DNA from 3 places in the Streptosporangium oxazolinicum genome. Region 3 is predicted to be linked to each of the others. Evidence: riboswitches for the same ligand, from Rfam matches in the RefSeq annotation. Region 3 holds a riboswitch; each other region holds the start of a gene.
The links. Region 3 has a riboswitch for thiamine pyrophosphate ahead of thiC (phosphomethylpyrimidine synthase ThiC). Riboswitches for the same ligand answer to the same signal wherever they lie in the genome.

Region 1: it holds a riboswitch for thiamine pyrophosphate, as region 3 does, so the genes downstream of both, tenA (thiaminase II) here and thiC (phosphomethylpyrimidine synthase ThiC) in region 3, are expected to answer to the same signal.
Region 2: it holds a riboswitch for thiamine pyrophosphate, as region 3 does, so the genes downstream of both, ABD817_RS04455 (purine-cytosine permease family protein) here and thiC (phosphomethylpyrimidine synthase ThiC) in region 3, are expected to answer to the same signal.

What each region holds. Positions count from the first base shown of each region.
Region 1 covers NZ_BAABAQ010000009.1:240,084-246,602, reverse strand. Annotated here, with positions in the region: gene ABD817_RS24145 (alpha/beta fold hydrolase) at 1-507, opposite strand, end outside; gene ABD817_RS24140 (CGNR zinc finger domain-containing protein) at 579-1,100, shown strand; gene ABD817_RS24135 (HAD-IA family hydrolase) at 1,334-1,900, shown strand; gene ABD817_RS24130 (helix-turn-helix domain-containing protein) at 2,050-2,877, shown strand; gene ABD817_RS24125 (SDR family oxidoreductase) at 3,013-3,756, shown strand; gene tenA (thiaminase II) at 3,988-4,674, opposite strand; TPP riboswitch at 4,671-4,782, opposite strand; gene ABD817_RS24115 (serine hydrolase family protein) at 4,920-5,189, shown strand; gene ABD817_RS24110 (aldehyde dehydrogenase family protein) at 5,183-6,519, opposite strand, start outside.
Region 2 covers NZ_BAABAQ010000001.1:945,483-952,001, forward strand. Annotated here, with positions in the region: gene ABD817_RS04440 (ATP-binding protein) at 1-369, opposite strand, end outside; gene ABD817_RS04445 (sensor histidine kinase) at 527-2,398, opposite strand; gene ABD817_RS04450 (methylated-DNA--[protein]-cysteine S-methyltransferase) at 2,524-3,105, shown strand; gene ABD817_RS04455 (purine-cytosine permease family protein) at 3,128-4,501, opposite strand; TPP riboswitch at 4,492-4,630, opposite strand; gene ABD817_RS04460 (rhodanese-like domain-containing protein) at 4,699-5,022, opposite strand; gene ABD817_RS04465 (TenA family protein) at 5,159-5,764, opposite strand; gene ABD817_RS04470 (DM13 domain-containing protein) at 5,780-6,346, opposite strand.
Region 3 covers NZ_BAABAQ010000009.1:27,102-33,620, forward strand. Annotated here, with positions in the region: gene ABD817_RS23175 (class I SAM-dependent methyltransferase) at 1-507, opposite strand, end outside; gene thiC (phosphomethylpyrimidine synthase ThiC) at 864-2,597, opposite strand; TPP riboswitch at 2,590-2,702, opposite strand; gene clsA (cardiolipin synthase ClsA) at 2,797-3,393, shown strand; gene ABD817_RS23190 (sugar phosphate nucleotidyltransferase) at 3,397-5,898, shown strand; gene ABD817_RS23195 (double zinc ribbon and FHA domain-containing protein) at 6,392-6,519, shown strand, end outside.

The DNA.
Region 1 (6,519 bases), 210 kb from region 3:
GCGGATCGCGTCGAGGGTCAGGGCCTGGCGGACGGCGGCCTCGGTGTCCGGGGACGGATCGGTGCCGTAAGCCTGGATCGGGGCCCAGAAGTCCTCGTCCAGCCCGTCGAGGTAGGCGTTGCCGTTCTGGGTGACGATCGCGGTGACGCGCTCGGGGTGGGCGGTGGCGAGCCGCCAGCCGATGGGCGCGCCGTAGTCCTGCACGTACATGGCGAAGCGCGACAGGCCGAGCCGCTCGGTGAAGGCGGCGGTGATCTCGGCCAGGTTCGCGAAGGTGTAGTCGAAGTCGTCCACGGACGGCGTCGCGGAGTGGCCGAAGCCGAGGTGGTCGGGTGCGACGAGCCGGTAGCGGGTGGCCAGCCTCGGGATGAGGTCACGGAACATGTGGGAGCTCGTCGGGTAGCCGTGCAGCAGGAGCAGGATCGGCGCCTCGGGGTCCCCGGCCTCCCGGTAGAAGATCTCCTGCCCGAGCACGGTGACGGTGCGGTAGCGGGTTCGCTCATCCATGTCTAACCCCTTTGAGTCGTTGAGGGAGTTACTCATGGCCAGCGAAGCACCATCACTGCTAACCTGTCAACATGCCCAAGGTGGTTATAGGAGATATTGACCTCCTCCTGGACCTGCTCAACACCACCCCCGTGGTCGACGGCGTCCCCACGGACGCGCTGGACGACCCGCGCGACGCCGCCCGGTGGCTGGGTGAGCGCGACCTGCCCCGTTCACCGGCCGCCGCCGCCTCGGCCCGCCGCGCCAGGGACGCGATCGCCCGCGTCGTCAGGGGCGAGGAGCCCGCCCGGACGCTGGAGCCCTTTCTCGAAGGGGTGTCGCGGACCCCGTCGATCGGCGACGACGGCGTGCGCTGGGAGCTGAGCACCGGTTCCGCCGACCCGTTCGGCCTGCGGTGCGTGCTGGCCTGGGCGCACCTCCAGGAGACCTTGCCAGGCCGCCTGCGCCCGTGCGCCAACGACGACTGCCGCCTGTTCCTCGTCGACCACAGCCGGGCCGACACCCGCCGCTGGTGCTCGATGGCGGCCTGCGGCAACCGCCTCAAGGCGCGGCGCCACCACCGGCGCGCGACGAGCGGGAACGGTGGCGACTGACCGGACGGTGTACGGCCGAGGACCGCCGGGATCCCGCTCCCGGCACGGCGGCCGAGATCCACACCTTGCAATCGAACACGAAGTACGATCGAATGAACACGAAAGGGTTCCGGAACGGCATCGAACGATCAGTGATCACCCTCATCCCGGCAGGCGCGAGATGTGCGGCCCCGTCCGCCACCTCCGGGGATGACACCGGGACCATCGGCGCAGACTCACTCCGAGGAGAGCCCGTGACCACGTGGATGCTGCTGGACTACGGCGAGGTCATCTCCATGCCGCAGCCGTCCGACGCGACGGCCGCCATGGCGGAGCTCGTCGGCCAGGACCACGCGACCTTCCGCGACCGCTACTGGCACGACCGCGAGGCCTACGACCGCGGCCAGGCCTCCCACTCGTACTGGAGCGGGGTCGCCGGCAGGACGCTCGCCGACGACGATCCGCTCGTCGCCAAGCTCAACGCGGCCGACGTCGCGAGCTGGTTCCACCTCAACCCGGAGAGCCTGCGCGCCATCGAGGACCTCGCGGAACACCACGGGCTCGCCCTGCTGTCCAACGCCCCGGAGCCGCTGGCGGCGGCCATCGACGCCGCCCCCTGGGCCTCGGCGTTCACCCATCGCTTCTACAGTTGCCGCCTGGCCCTGGCCAAGCCGGATCCCGCCATCTTCGAGGAGGTCCTGCGTCACCTCGACGCCGCCCCCGGCGACGTCACCTTCCTGGACGACCGGGCCGTCAACGTCCACGCCGCGGCGGCGCTCGGCATCAACGCCCTCCTCTACCCGGACTGGCCGTCCCCCTAGAGGAACCACCACTGAGCAGCCGGAACGCCAAGATCGTAATGATCGGCGATCGAGCCCGCGGCCCGTTTCCGCCGTGTTCCGGAACCCAAGGGAAGCCGTACGGCTGCCTGGGCACGTCGCACATGGAAGCGAGGGGTAGCGTGGCCGTCATGCCGACCGTGTCCATGAACAAGCTCGGAGAGTTCCTCCGGGCCCATCGCGCGCGCCTCGATCCCGTGGATGTCGGTCTGCGCGGGGGAGGCGACCGCAGGGTCGCCGGGCTCCGTCGCGAAGAGGTCGCCGTGCTCGCCGGAGTGAGCATCGACTACTACACCCGGCTGGAGCAGGGACGAGAGCGTAATCCGTCCGCTCAGGTCCTGAACGCGATCGGACAGGCGCTCAAGCTCAACATCGACGCCCGCGGCCACGTCTTCCGGATCGCCGGGCTGAATCCCAACCTGGCACCGGCCAGTTCACGAGACCCGGCCCACCCGGCGCTGCTGCAACTGCTGGATTCCCTCCCCTCCGCGGCGGCATACGTGCTGAGCCCCGCGTTCGAGGTGCTCGCCACCAACGCCATCGCCGCCGCGCTGCTCTCGCCCTTCTCCGGCGTGACCAACATGATCCGGGTGCTGTTCCAGCACCCGCAGGCGCGAACCGTGTTCGTCGAATGGCCCACCCTGACGGAGCAGACCGTCCATGCCCTGCGCCTCAACGCGGGCTACCACCCGGATGATCCGGAGATCAAGGCGCTCGTCAACGAGCTTCTGCGCACCTCTCCCGAGTTCCGGGCCCTGTGGCAGGACCAGGCCGTGAGCGGGCTTCCTCGCACGTCCAAGATCTTCGTCCATCCGGAGGTGGGCCGCGTCGAGCTGACCTACCAGACCTTCGACGTCCGCGACGCTCCCGGCCAGCAGCTGCTCGTCGGCACGGCGGAGCCCGGAAGCCGCAGCGCCGACGCCCTCGCCTACCTGGGTTCCGTACACGCCACGGCCTGAGCCGTAAGTACGAAGGTCGTGTCTTCCTGGTTGTGCCGCACCTAGGAAGACACGACCTTCTCCCGGCACGGCGGCGGACGCACGCTTGGTCTCGCGGCACTCTCGCCGCGAGCCCAGCGTTCTCCAGGAGTCCTCATGAGCAGCCCGCCGACCGCCGACAGCAAGATCGTCCTCATCACCGGAGCCAGCAGCGGCATCGGTGAGGCGACCGCCCGCCGCCTGGCCGCCGACGGCCACCACGTCGTCCTCGGCGCACGGCGGGTGGACCGGCTGGAGGCACTCGCCGGGGAGATCCGCACCGCGGGTGGCCGAGCCGACCACCGGGAGCTCGACGTGACGAGCCTCGACAGCGTACGCGCCTTCGTCGAGAGCGCCCACGAGCGTCACGCCCGCATCGACGTGTTCGTCAACAATGCGGGCGTGATGCCGCTATCGACGATCGACGCGCTGCGCGTCGACGAGTGGAACCGGATGATCGACGTGAACCTGCGCGGCACCCTGCACGGCATCGCGGCCGTCCTGCCGCACATGCGCGCCCGAGGTGTCGGTCACATCGTCAACGTCGCCTCGACGTCGGCGCACCGGGTCGACCCCACGGCGGCCGTCTACTGCGCCACCAAGTACGCCGTCTGGGCGCTCTCCGAGGGATTGCGCCAGGAGAGCCGGGACATCCGCGTGACCATCGTGAGCCCGGGCTTCACCCACTCGGAACTCACCGACCGTGGCGGCGCCCCGGAGGTACAGGCCGCCGCGCGGGCCGCGATGGAACAACTCGCCATCCCGGCCTCCGCCGTCGCGGACGCCATCGGGTACGCGATCGGCCAGCCCGGCAACGTCGACGTCAACGAACTCGTCGTCCGTCCCACCGCCCAGGGCTGATCGCGATGCGGAGGAGGCTCCCGCGCGACATGCCATCATGAACGATCCAGTACCGGGTGGGAGCCGTCGCGGCCGTCTTACTCGCCACACTCCCCTCACCACACAGACTCACGCGGTTACTCGGACCCGGTGAAGGCCACGATTCCGGTGTCGTCGGTCGTCAGTCGGCGGGGTCGTCGACCTGGGAGGGGCGACGAGGCCCGCCTGAGCGCGGGCCCCGTCATGGGATGTTCAGACCGGCCAGGACTCCCGGCGCCAGGCCGCGTCCCAGAACATCCACTCGTAGCGGGCCGTGGTGGCGAAGTGTTCCCTCGCCCTCGCCCGCTGCCCCTCGGTGGCCTCGGCGCCCACCCGGTCGGCCAGGGTCACGACCCTGCGGACCGTCTCCTGGAATTCCTCGTTCCCGTACGCCTCGATCCACCGCCGGTAGAGAGGATCCGGTGACGAGCGGGCCAGCAGGTCCTCGCCCACTCTGGCGTAGATCCAGTAGCAGGGCAGGACCGCCGCCAGGGCGTCGAGGAACGAGCCGCTGTAGACGGTGGCCAACACATAGCTCGTGTACGCCCGCGTCGTCGGCCCCACCGGAAGGGCCGCGGCCTCGTCGGCCGAACCGCCCAGGTCGGACATGAAGGCGGCGTGCATCTCCTGTTCGGCCGCGATGGCTCCGGCGGCGTCGGAGGCGAAGGCGCGGGTGGTGTCGTCGTCGGGGGCCCTGGCCGCGCACACGGCCAGGGCCCGCGCGTAGTCGCGCAGGTAGTGGGAGTCCTGGACGACGAAATGACGGAACGCCTCGTGAGGGAGGGTGCCGTCGACGAGCCCGGTGATGAAGGGGTGGGCGAGGATCGCCCGGTAGGTGGGGGCGGCGGCGTCCCACAGCTCGTCGCTGTACGTGATGGTGGAAGTCAACTCATACGTCATCGAACAGACCTGCTCCCTACGCCGGCATGACCCGGTCAGGTTCAAGCGGTCTGTGGCCGCCTCAGCCACACTCTCAGCCCGATGCGCCGGGCTCCCGCGGTGTCGTGATCAAAACTAACCGACGGAAACGAGATCCGCCACCGGGCCCAGGCTGAACAGCCCGCTCGCCGCCCCCGCCGACTCTCCGACCGCCGGGAGCAGCGCGGCCCTGGCCCGGCCGAACACCCGCGCGTCACCCCGTTCACGTGCGGCCGGCGCGAGGGTCCTTCGGCCAGGTCCGGCACGGCGGCTGGGGCCACGGCATGGCGGTGCGCCCCTACCGGGGCGGCTACGCGCCGATCGGCCGGTTCGGCTGGGACGGCGGCAGCGGCTGCTCCGCCTGCGCCGACCCGGTGAACGGGGTCACCGGGATCCTGCTCACCCAGGTCGGCATGTCGAATCCCGGCCCCGGCCCGGCTGGCCCACGACTCCTGGACCAGCCTCTACCGGGACCTCGCCCAGTAGGGAATCAGTAGGGATAGCGCACCGGCAGGTCGGTGGTGGTCAGCCAGCGCCGGGTGGTGAACTCCTCAAGGTTGGAGTCGCCACCCGACCGGCCGCCCAGCCCCGACTGCCCGATCCCGCCGAACGGGGCCAGCGCCTCGTCCTGCGGGGTCGCGTCGTTGACGTGGACCATCCCGCCGCGCAGCCGCCGCGCCACCGACAGACCCCGCCGTAGGTCGGCGGTCACGACGGAGTTGACCAGGCCGTATTTGGTGTCGTTCACCAGCCGTACGGCCTCCTCGTCGCTGTCGACCACGATCACCGGGGCGACGGGGGCGAAGATCTCCTCCCGCCACAGCGCCATGTCGCCGGTCACCGACGTCACCACGGCCGGGCGGAAGAACGGCGCCTCGGCGGGCCCGCCCGTCAGCACGGTCGCTCCCCCGGCCACCGCGCCGGCCAGCAGGTCGGATGCCCGCCGCCACTGGGCCTCGTTGATCATTGGGCCGAGGCCGACGGCCGCCGTGTGCGGGTCGCCCACCTGGATGGCGGCCGCCCGGCGGGTCAGCTCGGCGACGTAGGCGTCGGCGACGCCGGTGTGCACGATGTGGCGCCCGGCGGTGATGCAGGTCTGGCCCTGGTAGTGGAAGCTGGACCAGGCGCCGATCATCGCGGCCTGCTCCAGGTCGGCGTCCTCCAGCACGACCAGGGCGTTGTTGCCGCCCAGCTCCAGCGACACCTTCTTCAGCAGGCCGCCCGCCTGGGCGGCGATGGCGCGGCCCACCTTGGTCGAGCCGGTGAAGTGCACCATCGCGGTCTCCGGATGGGTGACCAGGCGCTCGCCGACCTCGGGTCCGCCCTGCACGACCTGGAACACCTCCCCGTCGAAGAGTTCGGCCGGCAGCGACCCGCCGCTGAGCGGGGTCTCGGGCGATGGCTTCAGCACGACCGTGTTGCCCAGCGCCAGCGCGGGCGCGACCACCCGCATGCCCAGGATCAGCGGGAAGTTCCACGGCGTGATCGCCGCGACGACGCCCAGGGGCAGCCGCTCGGCCAGGCTGACACGGCCCACATGGTTGGAGGGCAGCAGTTCGCCGACGGGCCGGGCGGCGAGCGCGGCGGCCTCGTGCAGTTCGCCGATGGCGGCGCCGATCTCGTAGTCGGCCTTGCCGGGGACGCAACCGGTCTCGCGCACGATCAGGTCGCGGGCCGTCGCCGCGCGGGCCTCCAGTCTCCCGGCGGCCCGGCGCAGCGCGGCGGCGCGTTCGGTGTAGGGCAGCGCGGCCCAGGCGGGCTGGGCCTTCGCCGAGCGCGCGATGGTGGCGTCGACGTCGGCGACGGTGGAGACGGGTACCTCGCCGA
Region 2 (6,519 bases), on a different contig from region 3:
TACCGTGGTGACGTCCCCCTCGTGTCTGACACCCCACGTGGAGGCGAGATACTCGACGATTCCAAGGCCTCGCCCTCCCAGGGAGGAGAGCGCCGGGCGTCCCGCCCGCGGTTCGGTGGCGGCGCCACCGTCACTCACAGCGACCTCGACATGCTCCTCGGTCCAGCGCCACGACACTCTGATCTGCCCTGATGGCAACGGGTGGGCGTGACGCAGCGCATTGCTCAGCAGCTCGCTGACCACGAGCACCGCGTCATCGATGGCGGTCTCGTACACACCCCGTTCCTGCAGGTCAGAGCAGAGGCGTTGGCGTGCGACAGCGACGCTGGACGGTGCATACGGCAACAGAACGACGCTCGACGCACTCACCTCCCCGTATGCCTGTTCCCCCCTGAGGAACTCACCCCAGTACGACCGAAATGCCCCGTTAGATAGTCTTGGAAACCGAGCGTCAATTACAGCTTGTGCACATTCGACAATAGATCAGCACATCCGTTACTGACTTGTTACCGGTTCGGCGTGTCGATCAGGTAAGGGCGTCCGGCGTGTCGGCGATACGAAGCGCCAACCTCATCCGGGTCCCGCCCGAGGGGCGCGGATGCGCCGAGACCTCCCCGCCCTGGGCCCGCGCGAGGCTCCGCACGATGTAGAGACCGAGGCCGACCCCGCCGAACCTGCGGCGGTCACCGCTGTCGGCCTGGACGAAGCGCTCGAAGACGCGCTCCCGGCTCGCGTGGGCGATGCCCACGCCCTCGTCGTCCACGACCAGCACCACCCTGTCGCCGTCCACCCACGCCTCGACCCTGATCAGGCCACCGTCCGGCGAGTACTTGAAGGCGTTCTCCAGCAGCTGGGCCAGCAGGATGTCGGTGGCCAGCGCGTCGCCCGCGACCGGGGGCAGGTCGTCGGGGACGTCGACCTCGACCCGGTGCAGGTCCGACAGGATCGGCAGGCCCAGCGTGGCGGCCCGTACCAGCTCGGCCAGGTCGAAGCTCTCGATCCTGAGCGTGAGCTCGCCGGCCCCCGCGCGCGAGCCCAGCAGCAGGTGGTCCATGAGCTGGCCGAGGGAGCGGGCCCGCTCGGCGATGGTGTGCACGGCGGCGCGGCGCTCGGCGTCGGCCATGCTGTCCCAGCGGCTGTCAAGTGTGCTGGCGAAGCCCCGGACCACGGTGATCGGCGTGCGGAGCTCGTGGCTGGTGGTGGCGAGGAAGAGGTCCTTGGCCTCCTCCAGCTCCTTCTCGCGGGTGATGTCGCGGAAGTCGACCACGATCTCGTCCGTCTCCACGATCTCCGCGCAGAGCACGTCCAGCCAGGTGCCCGAGGGCAGCTGGATGCTGAGCTTGTCCCCCGGCCCCGGCAGCTGGAACGGCGGCGGCCCGCCGATCACCTCGGCGGCGTGGAAACCGGTCAGCTCGCTGGCGGCCGGGTTCCACTGGACGACCCGGCCCGTACCGTCGAGGACCGCGATGCCGTCGGCGCTGGCGTCGAACACCGCCCGCTCGTGGGCGCGCTGCCGTACCGCCTCCTGGTAGGCCATCGCGTTGCCCACGGCGATGCCCGCGTGACCGGCGAGGAGCTCCAGCAGCTCCAGCTCCAGGTGGCCCACCTTGCGCTTGGCGAACAGCGCGTACAGCGCGCCGTACGGCCGCCCGCCCGTCGCCGCGAGGCCGAGCGCGATGGTGTGCAGGCCGGGCAGCCGCGACCAGATCAGCTCGTCCAGCCGGTCCTGGTCGCCGGTCTCCAGCAGGATGGTCCTGCCCTCGCGCAGCAGCCTGCCGACCAGGCTGGGGCGCAGGTCGGCGGTGGAGTCGCGCATCGAGTCGGGAAGGTTGTGGCAGGCCACGAGGCGGAGCCGGTCACCCTCGATCAGCACGAACCCGCCCGCGTCGGCCCCGGTCAGGTCGGCGAGGCTGGCCGCGATCCGGTCGAGCACGGCGGGCAGCTCCAGCTCGGCGTTGATGTCGGCGACCACGTCGGTGAGCCTGCGGACGAGCTGCGCCCGGCGGGCGTTGCGGTCGTTGGCGGTCTCGTCGTCCTGGGCCAGGTGGTAGACGCTGACGTAACCGAGGAGGGCGCCGTCCGGCGAGGACAGCGCGCCGGTGTCGACCCGCACGTCGAGCAGGCCGCCGTCGCGGCGGAACCGCTTGGTCCTCAGCGAGACCTCGCCGCCGGTGCGGACCTTCTCCAGGACCGCGTTGTGCTCGGCCGTCAGCTCCTCGGGGACCACCGGCGCCCGCCGCCCGACGATCTCCTCCGCCGACCAGCCGAAAAGACGCTCGGCGGCGGGATTCCAGGCGAGAACCCTCTGCTCGCGATCGATGGTGACGATCGCGTTGGGCGCCGCGGCGACGACCTCACGGCCGATGCCCCCGTCACTGTCGGCCCTGTAGTCCACCACACACCCATAGTGCCGTCTCAACCAGCCTGATCTTGGCACTTTCGTCCCGCACGTGTTGCCACTGGCCGGGCGATCCGTCCGATACTCTGCGGTCACCACACACCTGGATACGAAAGGGTGGGGCCATGTCATCCGGCGACATCGATGCATTGCTACGGGTGACCTCGCCCGACTATGTCGGCACGAGCCATCCCGACATCGCGTTCGGCACGCTCGACGGTCCGCTGGGGCGCCTCACCCTCGCCGTGACGGGCAGGGGTGTGGTGGCCTGCAGCTACGAGGACGAGAACGTCGTCTTCGAGCGGATCAGCAGGGAGGTCGGCACGTTCATCGGGCCGGACGCCCGGCGGCTCGACCCGGTCCGCCGGGAGCTGGACGCCTACTTCTCCGCCAGGCTCCGCGCCTTCACGATCGCCGTCGACCTGCGCCTGGCCACCCAGTTCTCCAGGACCGTGCTGCAGATGATGCTCGCGGTGCCGTACGGGACGGTGACGACCTACCGCGAGATCGCCGAGCGGATCGGCAGGCCGAGGGCGCTGCGCGCGGTCGGCAACGCGCTGGGCAGCAACCCGGTGTGCGTCATCGTGCCGTGCCACCGGGTGGTCGAGAGCGAGGACGTCCTCGGCGGGTACGCCGGAGGCTCGGCCGCCAAGGAGCGCCTGCTGCGCATCGAGTCCACCGCCTCGGCCCGCGGCACCGGCGGGTAGACCGCCGTACGGCCGCCATCGTTCAGGAGCGGCGCCGGAGCGCGCCGAGGCCCAGGGTGACGAGACCCGCGACGAGGAACGCGCCGACGGACGCGCTCATCCACGGCTGCGGGACGAAGCCGAGCGCGTCGCGGGCGCCCTTCCAGAACGAGGTCCACCACGCGACCTCCGGGGCGACCGGCAGCGCGGCGAGCATCCACCAGGTCACGAAGCCCAGCACCCACGGGAGCACCATGAGCGGGCGCGAGGGCGCGGTCTCGGAGGTGTCCCAGCCCCTGGCGCCGCCGAGCAGGAAGTAGTCGGCGGCGAGCACCGCGAACATCGGCACGAAGACCGCCCCGATGAGGCCGAGGAAGACGGTGTAGGTCTGGTCGGTGACGAAGATCGCGAGCAGGGTGACCAGCGCGCCGATGGCCACGGAGATGACCCGGCGGTCCAGCCTGGGCATCAGGTTCTGCAGCGACATCGCGGTGGAGTAGACGTTCACGAACGACTGGTCGGTCTCGCGCAGCACCAGGATGCCGAAGAACAGCGGGCCGAGCGCCGCGGCCACGAAGGGGTCCCAGACCTGGTCCGGGTCGTTGCCGACCAGCGCGAGCGCCGCGATGCCGAGGACCAGGCAGGCCACCTGGGCGATCGTGTAGCCGCCGACGACCCCGGTGAAGGCGGCCCTGCCGGAGCGGGAGAAGCGGGCGAAGTCCGCCGCGACCGGCACCCACGAGACCGACAGCGCGATCACGTAGTCGACCGACGGGGCGAACGCCTCCCAGGAGCCGCCGCCGATCGCCGGTCCCCGCTGGAAGAGGGCGACCATGAACCAGATCATCGAGATCACCACGGCGGCGGTGACGTACCTGCGGAGCAGGCGGACCGCTCCCAGCGGCCGGATGGTCAGCGCGGTGGTGATCACCCCCGCGACCACCACCCAGACCGCGTAGGGCACCTCGATCCCGAAGGATCCGGCGATGGCCTGGGCCCCCTGGGAGATGACCCACAGCTCGAAGACACCCCAGCCCAGCATCTGGACGATGTTCAGCACGGTCGGCAGGTAGGAGAGCCTCGCCCCGAACAGCCCGCGCAGCAGGACCATCGCCGGAGCGCCGGTCCGCTGCCCGGGAATCGCGGCCAGGCCGACCATCGCGGTGCCGATCACGCTGCCCACGACGGCGGCCAGGATCGCGGCCACGAAGCTCAGCGGCCGGTCTCCCAGCGGGTTGATCAGCGTGATCGCACCGGAGAACCCGAGCAGGCTGACCCCCAGGTTGGCCCAGAGCGCGCCCTGGTCGAACACGCCGAGGGCCTTGGGAGGAGCCTCGCCGAGGGTGAGGGGCGCCTCGACCGCCCCGGAGTCCTCGGAATCGCCGGAACCCTTGGAATCAACGGCGGCAGACGTCATCACGCGCTCCCTACGCCGGCATTACCCGGACAGGTTCATGCGGTCGGCGGCGCGTCGGGGGTCCGTGAGACCCTCTGCGTGGTTCCGCCCTCTCAGCCCGGTTACGCCCGAGCTCCCGCGGTAGACATTCGCCCTGATTATGCCATTCATTCACTCCTTGGCAAGGGTTCTCCTCCCTCTCTCGTGGTTCGGACGGCTCAGGCGACGAAGGGGTCCTGGCCGTTCTCGGCGATCATCGGACGCCCCGCGACGTCCCAGGACCGCATGCCGCCACCGACGTTGATCGCGTCCCAGCCGACGTGGTTGAGCCAGGCGGCGGCGTTCGCGGAACGGCCGCCGACCCGGCAGATCACGTAGACGGGCGCGCCCTTGGGCACCTCGTCGACCCGCGACTGCAGCTCGCCCAGCGGGATGTGGACGGCGCCGGGCGCGTGCCCGGCACGCCACTCGTCGTTCTCGCGTACGTCGAGCAGGAACGCGTCATCCGGCACGGCCTGCGCCTCGACCTCAGGAACACTCATGCGCCCATTGTTCCAACTCCTCCACCGGATGGGGCGCAAAGCCACTCGGACGCCCTCATCCGGACCTTCAATTTCCCTTGATAGCAGGCTAATTCAGCACATTCGGCCTTGCTGAATCGTCCGGACCGGGGTGGGGTCAGGGCACGTCCCAGAAGGCGAGTTCGTGGGCCATCCCCTCGGCGAACAGCCTCCCCGCCCTGTCCGGATCCGGCGCCGCCTCGTCGATCATCACCGCGACGCGCCCGGTCAGCTCGGCGAAGGCCGGGTGGGCGTAGGTGTCGACCCAGGCGCGGTAGCGGGGCTCGTCCGGCGGGTTCTCCGCCAGGCGGCGGCCGAGCGTGGAGTAGCCCCACATGCAGGGGTAGAGCGCGGCCAGGCCGTCGGCGTAGACGGCCGCGGAGTCGAGCAGGAAGGAGGTGTACGCCGCGCAGGCCGGGCCCTTCCTCGCCCCGTCGAGGTCGGCGCCGAACTCGGCCGACAGCGACCGGTGCAGGCTCAGTTCCTCGTGGAAGGTGGCGTGCGCCAGGTCCACCAGGTCGCCCAGATGCCCGTCCGGGGCCTGCCACGCGAGTCGCGAGAAGACGCGGACGTAGTCGAGCAGGAACAGGTAGTCCTGCTCCAGCCACGACCGGAACACCGGCTCGGGCAGGTCTCCCCGCGCGATGCCCGCCACCGTCGGGTGGGCGAGCTGTGCCTCGACGAGCGGGCGGCCGATGGCGTGCAGTTCCTCAGAGACGCTCATGGGTCGGAGATTGTGTCAGGTCAGGGCCGCGGCGCCGAAGGAGACTCCGAAGCGCCTGCACCAGATGGTGACGGACCTCAGGCTGTCGAGGTCGGCCCCGGCGGGGATGGCGTAGTTGGCGTTGCCCCTGTTGCCCTTCAGCTCGCCGAGTTCGAGGTGCTCGCCGTCGTCCAGGTTGAACCACCCGGCGTTGCCCTTCTTGACGGGCTGGTCACTGAGCCAGACCCGCAGGTCCGGGCCGTCGGAGGTGTTCAGGTCCTCGATCCGCAGGACCCTGCTCCCGTCGGGCAGTTCCAGCACCCTCGCCCTGCCCTCGGTCTCGTGCTCGTGGGAGACGAACGTGCCCTTGGCCAGGGTCTTCGGCCCCTGGGCGGGCGTGGGGGTCTCGGCCGCCTCGGGCCCGGGAGACGCGGCTGGGGACACGGCTGGAGACACGGCCACGGCGGGCAGCGCCTCGTTCACCTCGACGGTGGTGAACAGGCGCCACGGCTGGAACAGGTACAGCGCGACACCGAGCGCGACGACGCCCACCGCCAGGACGCCCCAGGTGACGGGGTGTCGGAGCAGCCTCTTGACTCTCATCGGATACCTCCAGCGTCGAGACCCGCGGCTTCCGGCCTCGGTGCCGACGCTATCCGCGCCACCGCCCTCGATCGATTACGGAGTGCTTACGACCGCGAAGCGCCCGCGACGCGGTGCCGGACGAGGACGGTGATCGCCGAGGAGGCGCTCCCGCTCGCGTACGACTCGCATAT
Region 3 (6,519 bases):
GGTGTCGATCAGGCGCTTTTTGAAGCGCCGCGCGGGAGGAAGGTGCTTGGCGAAGCTGTACGCGAAGGTGGTGAAGGCCGTCTGAGGGCCCATGATCGCGGTGACCGCGCCCAGCAGGCGTCCCTGTGTCTCCGCGGAGAACGCGGCCCAGGGGAGCCCGCTCACGATCGCGTCGGCCCTGGACAGGCCACGCTCCTGGAGCAGCCGCGGCAGCCGTGCCGCGTCGTCGACCACGACGTCCACCCCCGGGTTCCCGGCGGCGAGGAACTCGGCGAGCTTCGGGTTGATCTCGACGGCGATGTGGTGCCCCCGGCCGCCCAACCGGCGCTGGATCTCCGCCGTGAACGCGCCCGTGCCGGGGCCGAGCTCGACGATGACCGGATCTCCCCGGTGGGGGACCGGCGAGGCCACCGCCTCGGCGAGTCGCCGAGAGCTCGGCGCCACCGCCCCGACGGTGCCCGGCGAGCGGAGCCACTGCCCCAGGAAGAGCGCGGTGTCATTGGTCATGGTTTGAAGCGTAGAGGGTGTGCGGGGCCTGGAAGTACACCATCTGGCGGACCTTGACGGTCGTCCGGAGGTGGGATCCCCCAGCACTTCAGCTGGGACGTGCTCGGCACCCACGTGCCCAGCGGCCTCGCCCTGTTCGGACTGACCGTGGCGGTGCTCATCTGGGCGTGGTCACCCAGCGCCGCCGTACGCCGGTCCTGAGGGGGGACCTCCTCGCCACCCGGCCCGCCGCCCGGTCCGGCCGCCACCGCGAGATCCCGGCGTGAGCGCGGGCCCGTGGGGCGCGGGAGGACGGCGCGAAGGCGGTGCCCCCTGGCACCCCTTCGGACGACGTCCCTCCCGCGCCCCACGGGGCCTCAGATACCCTCCACGGGCAGATAGACCCGGCCGCCCTCGCGGGAGAACTCCTCCGACTTCTCCCGCATCCCGGCCTCCAGGGCCTCGGCGCCGGTCAGGCCGCGCTCCTCGGCGAACCTGCGCACGTCGTGGCTGATCTTCATCGAGCAGAACTTCGGGCCGCACATCGAGCAGAAGTGCGCGGTCTTGGCCGGGGCGGCGGGCAGCGTCTCGTCGTGGAAGGAGCGGGCGGTCGCGGGGTCCAGGGAGAGGTCGAACTGGTCCTCCCACCGGAACTCGAACCGCGCGTCGGACAGGGCGTCGTCCCACGCCTGCGCGCCCGGATGGCCCTTGGCGAGGTCGGCCGCGTGCGCCGCGATCTTGTAGGTGATCACGCCGGTCTTCACGTCGTCCCTGTCCGGCAGGCCCAGGTGTTCCTTGGGCGTGACGTAGCAGAGCATGGCCGTGCCGTACCAGCCGATCATCGCCGCGCCGATGGCCGAGGTGATGTGGTCGTAGCCGGGCGCGATGTCGGTCGCCAGCGGGCCGAGGGTGTAGAACGGGGCGTCGTCGCAGAGCTCGCGCTGCAGGTCGACGTTCTCCTTGATCTTGTGCATGGGGACGTGGCCCGGCCCCTCGATCATCACCTGGACGTCGTGCGCGTGAGCGATCCTCGTGAGCTCGCCCAGCGTCCTGAGCTCGGCGAACTGGGCCTCGTCGTTGGCGTCGGAGATCGACCCCGGGCGCAGGCCGTCGCCCAGCGAGAACGCCACGTCGTACCGGGCCAGGATCTCGCAGATGTCGGCGAAGTGCTCGTAGAGGAAGCTCTCGCGGTGGTGCGCCAGGCACCAGGCCGCCATGATCGAGCCGCCCCGGGAGACGATCCCGGTCCTGCGCCGCGCGGTCAGCGGCACATGGGCCAGGCGCACCCCCGCGTGGACGGTGAAGTAGTCCACGCCCTGCTCGCACTGCTCGATCAGGGTGTCGCGGTAGATCTCCCACGACAGGCGGGCCGCGTCGCCGCCCGCCTTCTCCAGCGCCTGGTAGAGCGGGACGGTCCCGATCGGCACCGGGGAGTTGCGGATGATCCACTCGCGGGTGGTGTGGATGTTGCGCCCGGTGGACAGGTCCATCACCGTGTCGGCGCCCCACCGGATCGCCCACGTCATCTTGTCCACCTCCTCCTCGATGGTGGAGGCGACGGCCGAGTTGCCGATGTTGGCGTTGATCTTCACGAGGAAGTTGCGGCCGATGATCATCGGCTCGCTCTCCGGGTGGTTGACGTTGACCGGGATGATCGCCCGCCCGGCGGCCACCTCGGCGCGGACGAACTCCGGCGTCACGCCCTCGCGGACCGCGACGAACTCCATCTCCCGGGTGATCAGGCCGCGCCGGGCGTAGCCGAGCTGGGTGACCGGCGCCCCCGTCGCGCGCAGCGGCCGGGCGGCGTGGCCGGTGAAGACCGCGTCGAGGGAGCGGAGGTCGCGGACCCAGGTGTCGTGGTCGCGGTAGCCGTCGTCGCCGGGAGCGCCGGGGCGGCCGCCGTACCGGGCCGTGTCGCCCCGGTCCAGGATCCACTCCTCGCGCGTCCGCGGCAGGCCGAGGGTGATGTCGGTGGTCACGGACGGGTCGGTGTAGGGGCCCGAGGTGTCGTACAGCGTGACCGCGCTCCCGTCGGTCAGGCGCACCTCGCGCATGGGGACGCGCAGGTCGCCCTGGTAGACCTTGAAGCTGGAAATACGCGCGTCGATCATCGCGCAAACTCCCTTCGCCGGCATTATCCGGAGCAGGTTCTGGCGGTCGGCGGCTGTCTCAGCCGTCCTCTCAGCCCGGTTCCCCGGGCTCCCGCGTTGGTTGAGCCGAACGATAGCGCGTCTCTCCCGCGTCCACCATCCACCCGGCCGCACTGGACGCAGTAGTGTCACCATCAGGTACGGGGAGGGAGACCAGCCGGTGAGTCCGGAAGCATCGGGAGCCGAAGATCGAATTTGGACGGTTCCCAACGCGCTGAGCCTGGCCAGGCTCCTGGGGGTGCCGGTCTTCCTCTGGCTGGTGCTGGGGCCGAAGGCCGACGGCTGGGCCGTCGCCCTGCTGATGCTGGCCGGGTTCTCCGACTGGCTCGACGGCAAGATCGCCCGCGCGTGGAACCAGACCAGCAGGCTCGGCCGCCTGCTCGACCCGCTGGCCGACCGGCTCTACATCCTGGCCACCCTGTTCGGCCTCGCCATGCGCGAGATCATCCCCTGGTGGCTGGCGCTGGCCATCCCGCTGCGCGACGTGATGCTGCTGGGCATCCCGATCATCCTGCGCCGCCTCGGGTACGGTCCCGCGCTGCCCGTGCACTTCCTCGGCAAGGCCGCCACCGCCAACCTGCTCTACGCCTTCCCGCTGCTCTTCCTGGCCCACCACCCCTCCTGGTACGCCGAGGGGGCCGGGATCGTCGGCTGGTCCCTGGCCATCTGGGGCACAGGACTGTACTGGTGGTCCGGAGTGCTGTATTGGGTACAGGTGCGTCAGCTGACAAGCGAGGCCAAACGCCTGAAGAGGTGATCCGTGAAGGCCGTCGTCATGGCGGGCGGGGAGGGGACACGGCTCCGGCCGATGACCGCGAACCAGCCCAAGCCCCTCCTACCCGTGATCAATCGGCCGATCATGGAGCATGTGCTTCGCCTCCTGAAACGGCACGGCTTCACCGAGACGGTGGTCACCGTGCAGTTCCTGGCCGCCCTGGTCCGCAACTACTTCGGCGACGGCGACGAGCTCGGCATGAGCCTGCACTACGCCACCGAGGACACGCCGCTCGGCACCGCGGGCAGCGTCAAGAACGCCGCCGACCGGCTCCGCGACGACCGCTTCCTGGTCATCTCCGGCGACGCGCTGACCGACATCGACCTGACCGACATGATCCGCTTCCACCGCGAGAACGGGGCGATGGTCACGATCGGGCTCAAGCGCGTCCCCAACCCGCTGGAGTTCGGCATCGTCATCGTCGACGACCAGGGCAGGGTGGAGCGCTTCCTGGAGAAGCCGACCTGGGGCCAGGTCTTCTCCGACACCGCCAACACCGGCATCTACGTGATGGAGCCCGAGGTCCTCGACGAGATCGCGGCGGGGGAGTCCGTCGACTGGTCGGGTGACGTCTTCCCGAGACTGCTGGAGCGCGGCGCCCCGCTGTACGGCTACGTGGCCGACGGCTACTGGGAGGACGTCGGCACCCACGAGAGCTACCTCAAGGCCCAGGCCGACGTCCTGTCGGGGCGGGTCAAGGTCGACATCGACGCCTTCGAGGTCTCGCCGGGCATCTGGGTGGCGGAGGGGGCCTCGGTCGACGCCGACGCCGTCCTCAAGGGCCCCCTCTACATCGGCGACTACGCCAAGGTCGAGGCGGGTGCCGAGCTGCGCGAGTACACCGTGCTGGGCAGCAACGCGGTGGTCAGGGAGGGGGCCTTCCTGCACCGCGCGGTCGTCCACGACAACGTCTACGTCGGGCCCAGCGCCCACCTGCGCGGCTGCGTGATCGGCAAGAACACCGACCTGATGACGGCCGCCAGGGTCGAGGAGGGCGCCGTCGTCGGGGACGAGTGCATCATCGAGGCCGAGGCGTACCTCTCCTCCGGCGTCAAGATCTACCCGTTCAAGACCATCGAGGCGGGGGCGGTGATCAACAACAGCGTCATCTGGGAGCCGCGCGCCCAGCGCAACCTGTTCGGCCCCCGGGGGGTCTCGGGGCTGGTCAACGTGGAGATCACCCCCGAGCTGTGCGTACGGCTGGCCAGCGCCTACGCCACCACCCTGAAGAAGGGCGCCTCGGTCATCACCTCCCGCGACTCCTCCCGCGCCGCGCGGGCGCTGAAGCGGGCCGTGATCAGCGCCCTGAACGCCAGCGCGATCAACGTGCTCGACCTGGAGGCATCCCCGCTCCCGGTGGCCCGCTTCCACACCGCCAGGGAGAACGCCGTCGGCGGCATCGCGCTGCGCACCACCCCCGGCGACCCGCAGAGCGTCGACATCGTCTTCATGGACGAGCACGGCGCGGACCTGTCACCGGCGGCCCAGCGCAAGCTGGACCGGGTCTTCTCCCGCCAGGAGTTCCGCCGCGCCTTCCCCGGGGAGATCGCCGAGCTGAGCTTCCCCGCCAGGGCGGTGGAGGACTACACGCACGAGCTGCTGCGCCTGATCGACATCAGCGGGGTGCGCGACGCCGACATGAAGGTCGTGGTCGACTGCGCCGGAGGCACCTCCTCCCTGGTGCTTCCCAGCCTGCTGGGCCGGGTCGGGGTGGACGTGCTGACCGTCAACAACCGGCTGGACGACGCCTCGCCCACCGAGACCCTCGCCGAGCGCCGCCGCGACCTGCAGCGCCTGTCGGAGCTCGTCAGCTCCTCCAGGGCGGCCTTCGGGGTCCGCTTCGACCCGGTGGGGGAGCGGGTCGCGCTGGTGGACGAGATGGGCCAGCTGATCAGCGAGGAGCGCGCCCTGCTGGTGGTGCTGGACCTGGTCGCCGCCGAGCGGCGCGGCGGCAGGGTGGCGCTGCCGGTCACCACCACCCGGGTGGCCGAGCAGGTCTGCCGCTTCCACGGCGTCCAGGCCGAGTGGACCTCCACCGCGATCGACGCGCTCACCGCCGCCGCCAGGGGGCCGGAGACGATCTTCGCGGCCGACGGGCGCGGCGGTTTCATCGTGCCCGAGTTCGGGCCCACGGTGGACGGCCTGGCGGTGTTCCTGCGCCTGCTGGGCCTGGTCGCCAGGACCCGCCTCTCGCTCAGCCAGATCGACGCCAGGATCCCCGAGGCGAAGCTGCTGCGCCGGACGGTGCCGACCCCGTGGGCGGCGAAGGGCGCCGTGATGCGCTCGGTCATCGAGGCCGCCGAACACTACCGCATCGACACCACCGACGGGGTCCGGGTCGTCGCCGAGGACGGCAGCTGGGCCCTGGTGCTGCCCGACCCGACGGAGGCGGTCACCCACCTGTGGGCCGAGGGGTTCGACGTCGACTCCGCGCAGACCCTGATCGAGCACTGGGCGCGGGTGGTCGAGGAGGCCGCGGGTGGCTGACGGGTCCGCCGGGGTTGGCCGGAAGTGGCCGTGGGCGGCTGGCGGGTTCGTCGGGGTTGGCCGGAAGCGGTTGGGACCGGCCGGTCGAGGGGGCCGTGGGCGGCCGACGGGCCGGTCGGGACTGACTTGGGACTGGTTGGGACCGTTTGGGACCGGTTGTGCCTGGGGCGGGGAAAGGGCGTGGGCGAGGGGTGCGGGCCGGGCGAAGGGGGGCCGGAACGAGGCTCCGGGCCGGGCGGAGAGGCGCCGGGAGGCAGGCTCCGGGCCGAGCGGTTGCGACAAACACAGCGCGGCGCCATGGACCGGAGACAGTGCCCCACTGTAACTTTGTCACCGACCGTACCCGCGGTTCAGCGTCAACCTTGACCTTCGCGCCTCATCACTGTATGTTGCGGCATTCGCAGTCCGAGAAAACCCTTGAGAAGCGAAGAAGCGAGGCGCGCATCACTGAGCACCGTTGCCGCGTCTTCGCGGTAGGAGGCCGAGCCGATCGATGCCGAGCGTCTACTGCACGCAGTGCGGTCATGCCAACCCTGAGGATGCCCGTTTCTGTTCACGATGCGGGTCGCCGCTTACCAAAGCCGAGACCCCCGGAGACAGCACATCGACGATCTCCCTCTC